Cohnella abietis: one gene and its partner. The protein of the gene in region 1 interacts with the protein of each later gene in a pairwise test. Links are inferred from orthologs where the notes say so. Each region holds a gene or a part of one and is shown in the gene's direction. Other genes may lie near its edges.

The links. Proteins that work in one complex are often made in the same cells at the same time.
Region 2: the proteins of KCTCHS21_RS25455 (region 1) and KCTCHS21_RS18665 interact in binary tests that used the Escherichia coli proteins (3 or more experiments, as listed by UniProt). The link is inferred for Cohnella abietis from one-to-one orthologs.

The regions. Positions count from the first base shown.
Region 1 is NZ_AP019400.1:5,811,346-5,814,259, reverse strand. The notes cover bases 63-2,899. They hold KCTCHS21_RS25455 (methyl-accepting chemotaxis protein), read left to right. Parts: upstream 63-603; coding sequence 604-2,196; downstream 2,197-2,899. Other genes in these bases: KCTCHS21_RS25450 (Gfo/Idh/MocA family protein), read left to right, coding at 2,359-2,899; KCTCHS21_RS25460 (chemotaxis protein CheA), read left to right, coding at 63-562. In the rest of the region: more of KCTCHS21_RS25460, read left to right, coding at 1-62; more of KCTCHS21_RS25450, read left to right, coding at 2,900-2,914. UniProt on the Escherichia coli protein: Receptor for the attractant L-aspartate and related amino and dicarboxylic acids. Tar also mediates taxis to the attractant maltose via an interaction with the periplasmic maltose binding protein. Tar mediates taxis away from the repellents cobalt and nickel.
Region 2 is NZ_AP019400.1:4,267,363-4,270,194, reverse strand. The notes cover bases 78-2,832. They hold KCTCHS21_RS18665 (chemotaxis protein CheW), read left to right. Parts: upstream 78-1,101; coding sequence 1,102-1,563; downstream 1,564-2,832. Other genes in these bases: KCTCHS21_RS18650 (hypothetical protein), read left to right, coding at 2,681-2,832; KCTCHS21_RS18655 (chemotaxis protein CheD), read left to right, coding at 2,185-2,679; KCTCHS21_RS18660 (chemotaxis protein CheC), read left to right, coding at 1,568-2,185; KCTCHS21_RS18670 (chemotaxis protein CheA), read left to right, coding at 78-1,071. Outside these bases: more of KCTCHS21_RS18670, read left to right, coding at 1-77. UniProt on the Escherichia coli protein: Involved in the transmission of sensory signals from the chemoreceptors to the flagellar motors. It physically bridges CheA to the MCPs (methyl-accepting chemotaxis proteins) to allow regulated phosphotransfer to CheY and CheB.

The DNA.
Region 1 (2,914 bases):
AACTGCATCCAAGGTAAGCGATATATCCGGAAGAGGCGTTGGAATGGATATCGTTCGTGCCGGTATTGAGAGAATGAACGGGCGGATCGATATTACAACGATTAAGGGACAGGGTACCCAATTTAATATTAGGCTGCCTCTTACTCTGGCGATTATTACCGGGCTTATGGTGAAGGTCAGTGAAAGCACCTTTATTATTCCGATGAGCAATGTGGCAGAGATTGTTAGGCTGGAGCCAGAGGAAATCCGTTATGTCAGAGGTATTCCAATCGTCACTATTAGAGATCAGGTCATTCCGATCGTCTGGCTGCAAGATTGCTTCGGATACTCTGAGCAGCACCGCCAGAATAAGCATATACCCGTAGTGATTATAGGTCGTGCCGAAAAAAGGTACGCATTGGCTGTGGACGAGCTGCTTGGTAATCAGGAAATTGTTATTAAGGGGCTAGGTGGTTTTGTTGGTCAGGTAGAGGGTATCGCCGGAGCGACTATACTCGGTAACGGAAAGGTTGCATTGATCCTTGAGATTGGCGGCATTATCAGAATGATGAGCAGAGCTTGACCATGTAAGTTGATCGAACAAATCAGATGAGGTGGACACTTATGAAATGGTTCTATAACTTAAAGACTAGCGTCAAGCTTATTTCTTCCTTCTTAGTCATTGCTGTAATTATGGCATTTGTCGGTACTTATGGATTGAACAATCTAGGTAAAATGAATGGAAGCTTAAATGATATGTACGACAATCAATTAGTAGCCGTTCAATCGTTACAGAAGGCTCAAGTTAGCTTTAATGAGATGAGAACGCAACTTCGGAAGCTGTATATGACCAAGGATAATCAAATACTACAGGAAACGAAGGGAAAATCTAAGGAGCAAATAGAGCTTATTAATCAAACAATGACTGACTTTAGAAATACTCAGCTGTCAGACAATTCTATACAAACACTTAAACCCTTCGAGGATAAGTTTAGTGACTATCTCGAAATCTTTGATACAGCTGTCAGTATGAAGGATGCAGGTCGTCTGGAGGACATGGAGAAAATAATAGACAACGAATATCAGACAATAACGAGTCAAGTGAAGGACATTCTTAGCAAATTAGTCGAGATCAACTTGTCTGAGGCGGAGCATTCTCGGGACAGCGGGGCAAGCCTATATAAGTCATCTCGTAACATTACGATTTCCATTCTAATTGTTGCAGTCCTTCTTAGCATTCTATTCGGATATTTCATCTCTCAGGTCATTTCTAAACCACTGGGCAAGGTTGTTGCGCTTGTGAGCAGGGTGGCAGACGGAGATCTTAGGGAAACAGTAAATATTCAAACAAAAGACGAGATTGGTATGCTCGGTATCGCAATTGATACGATGGTGAATAACTTACGTCAGATCGTCGGTAATATCCTATCGAATTCGCAAAGTCTAGCAGCGGCATCCCAGCAAATATCGGCTAGCAGCGAGGAAATTGCTAGCGGTAATGCTACACAGGCGGATTCAGCTCAAATGATTAGTGAGCTTTTCAATGAGCTTTCTAGTGCTATTCACTCGGTAGCACAGAATACGGAGCTTGCTTCTGAGTTATCCAATACGACGATGCAGGTTGCCAAAGATGGGGAAGAGGTTATTCTTTCATCGATGGAGAGCATGAATGCGGTAAGTGGCAAAATGACAAGGCTTGAGGATGATTCGCAAAAAATTGGTGATATTATTGAAGTTATTGAGGATATCGCAGATCAAACCAACTTGCTGGCGCTTAATGCAGCGATAGAAGCGGCTAGAGCAGGCGAGCAGGGCCGGGGATTTGCCGTGGTAGCAGATGAGGTTCGGAAGCTAGCAGAGAGAAGCAGCGATGCTACTAAGCAAATTACAGGGATCATTAAGGGAATGCAGGAGAACACCAAGCAAAGCGTAGCTGCAGTTCAGGAGAGTGCTACGTTCTCGCATAAGACTGGGGAAGCATTCAAGCATATTGCTGCTATGGTTAACGATGCGGGTCATAAAGTGACGGAAATAGCTGCTGCTAGTGAGGAGCAGGCTGCACAGGCGTCTACCGTTCAAGAGGCAGTCGAGAGTATTTCTGCAGCGACAGAGGAAGCGGCAGCTGCTAGCCAAGAAACAGCGGCAACCGCTCAATCTTTGGCTAATCTTGCAGAAGATCTTCAGCGTGCTGTGTCTATTTTTAGAATAGGCAATTAAATTAATAAAATATTTTCTTCCGGAAATGATAGCTATGCTGAATTCTTTCTGGCAAATGAACATAAGAAGTAAGCTAAAATGGTCATGTCGCCGAGGATGGATTATAGATTATGATGATGGTAATTGCTAATAAAAGCACTTTCATTGGAGGAGTTTAATTCTATGTCTAGTCCATCTAAAATTCGCATTGGCTTGATTGGGGCAGGAAATATAGGCAATGTTCACTTACAAGAGTTTGGTAAGCTTCAGGAGGAATGCGAATTTGTCGCGGTGACGGATACTTTTCTTCCGCTTGCCGAGCAGAGAGCGAAGCAATACGGAATACCAGTTGTATCGGCATCGCCAGAGGAATTAATTCGCCGTGATGATGTTGATGCCGTAATCGTTGCTGTTCCAAATAAAGCACATGCGCCTCTAACAATCCTTGCTTTGGAGCATGGCAAGCATGTATTGATTGAGAAGCCGATGGGACTTGATTCAGAAGCTGCTAAGGAAATCGTGCGGGCTCAGAAGCGGACGGGCAAGACTGTAATGGTCGCCCACCAAATGCGCTGGGAGGCACTTTCACTGCAGGTGAAGGAACAGATCGACCGTGGTGAGCTGGGTAACATTTATACAGCCAAAACTGGCTGGTACCGTCGCAAAGGCATACCCGGCTGGGGAACTTGGTTTACTCAGCATGGCGAATCCGGTGGCGGACCACTCATTGATATCGGCG
Region 2 (2,832 bases), 1.5 Mb from region 1 along the record:
CTTGAACAGCTTGCTTCAGAGGTTCGCCGCAATGATTTGACGGAGACGGTAGAGCATATGGCACGAGTTAGCGCGGATTTGCAGAATATCGTTCTGAAGCTGCGCATGGTACCCGTAGAGAGTGTCTTTAACCGTTTCCCTCGGATGGTTCGCGATTTGGCCAAATCACTAGATAAGAAGGTTGATCTGGTTATTGTCGGAGCAGAGACAGAATTAGATCGTACAGTTATTGACGAGATTGGGGATCCACTCGTTCACCTCATCCGTAATGCTGTCGATCATGGTATAGAGTCAATTGCCGATCGGGTCAAAGCAGGGAAGTCAGAAGTCGGTACAGTTCATCTGCGAGCTTACCATAGCGGAAATCACGTTTTCATTGAAATCGAAGAGGATGGCAAAGGTATTAACCGTCCTAAGGTGTTGGAAACTGCGATTAAGCGCGGTGTCTTGTCAGCAGAAGAAGCTAAAAATCTAACCGATGAAGAAACAAACATGCTTATATTCGCAGCTGGCTTTAGTACAGCAGATAAAGTATCGGATGTGTCAGGCAGGGGCGTTGGGCTTGACGTAGTTAAATCCAAAATTTCTTCACTGGGCGGTCATGTTACCGTGCACTCGAATTGGGGTACCGGTACAAGATTTTCTATTCAACTCCCGCTTACCTTATCCATTATTGCAGCAATGCTCATCAAGCTAGGCTCAGAGAAATATGCTTTCCCGCTTTCCTCTATCGTAGAAACAGGATCTGTTAAGAGATCAGATATTCGAACGTTACATGGAAACCGAATGATTGATTATCGCAACTCTATCATTCCAGTTGTATCATTGGCTGTTCTGGTAGATTCTCCTGATTATAGCGACGAGGAAGAGAACGAGACGGAAATGCTAGTCATCCGCAAAGGGGACAAGCTCGCTGCTATTCTAGTAGATGAGTTCATAGGGCAAAGTGAAATCGTCTTGAAGCCGCTTGGAAAGTATATGGCAGGCACCGTAAGCGTCGTCTCAGGAGCGACTATTCTCGGAGATGGTCAGGTTGCTTTGATTGTAGATCCTAATGCACTAATTAAATAAAAATACCGGATTGTAAGGGAGGATTTATCCATGGCAGAGGAAATAAAGGTCATCGTATTTACGCTAGCGCAAGAGGAGTACGGTATCGAGGTGGATAAGGTTCGCACGATAGAGCGGATGGTTCCCATTACACGAGTGCCGAAAACGCCTGTATTCGTTAAGGGAGTTATTAACCTACGCGGTATTGTTATTCCAGTTATAGACTTACGTGGACGTTTTGGACTTGTAGAAGCTGAGCAAACCGAAAACTCACGTATTATTATTGTCGCTGCTAATGATCTAGAGGTTGGCTTTATCGTTGATTCTGCCAATGATGTTATGGATGTGATGAGCGACGCCATTGAGAATCCACCGGAGGTGTTAGGTGGAATCAAGGCGAAGTACATTAGCGGAGTTGCCAAAATTGGTGAAAGCCGCTTACTCATTTTGTTGAACCTGGTAGAGGTTCTAAGCCGTAGTGAAATCATCCAATTAGAACAGTTCGGAGAATAAGCCAGTGAGCCTTTTTAAGAATAACGCGGATTTCAAGATGGATGTGCTTAGGGAAGTCGGAAATATCGGAGCAGGCAATGCCGCAACTGCATTGTCGACTTTACTTAACAAGCCGGTAGATATGGCCGTACCAACGGTCAACTTTATTCCATTTGAAGAGATTGCAGATCGTGTTGGAGGCTCAGAAGCTGTAGTTATCGCCATTTTCCTAAGGGTAGATGGCGACGCTCCTGGGAATATGTTCTTTATTATCAATCGTGAGCCTGCTCGACGCATTCTACAAGGCTTACTTGGCTTTAATGCAGCGGAGAACGATCAATACAGCGAGCTAGAATTATCGGCACTTAGTGAAATTGGGAATATTCTGGCAGGCTCCTACTTGTCCTCCCTTGCCGATTTCACTGGTCTACATATGTCGCCAACGGTTCCATCACTAGCAGTCGATATGGCAGGCGCGATTTTGAGTTTTGGCTTACTTCAGTTCGGCACGATGGGCGAAGATGCCCTTCTCATCGATACGACATTTTTGGAAGGACATCAAGAAGCGGAAGGTCATTTCTTCCTCATTCCTGATCCTGAGTCGTTCGATAAGCTATTCCGTGCGTTGGGAGTGCCAATCTAATGATGGAAGGCACCCTTGTAAAAGTAGGGATGGCTGATTTAAACATTGCACATGATGGCTCGGTGCTAAAGACTACTGGCTTGGGCTCATGTGTTGGCTTAGCTCTATATGACCCTCAGCTGCGGATTGGTGGGATGGCCCATATTATGCTGCCCTCATCAGATATTGCCCGCGAAGGACAGCTGAATCTTGCCAAATATGCAGATACGGCTGTGCCTGAGCTACTGCAGCGGATGAAAAGCAAAGGAGCGATCACGGCGCGTTTAATTGCGAAAATGGCTGGTGGAGCGCAGATGTTTGCTTTCATGGGTGGCTCCGATACGATGCGTATTGGTCCACGCAATGTAGAAGCTACGAAGCTGGCGTTGGCGCATTACTCGATTCCTCTTGTTTCAGAAGATACTGGAGGAAGCTATGGTCGCACGGTTGAACTGAGCATTCAGACTGGTATATTCAGCATTCGAAGCGTTCAGTTCGGAGTAAAGGAGATTTAATATGGTAGGTTCCTGGCGCTTAAATATCGGATTTGGTGTATTCGGTGCGATATTGACCTTTTTGTTTTCCCTATCGAACAATCCTATAGGTACGACTTGTATTCGTAGCTTTTATGCGTTTCTAGTATTTGCAGCGATAGCATTCGTTGTGCG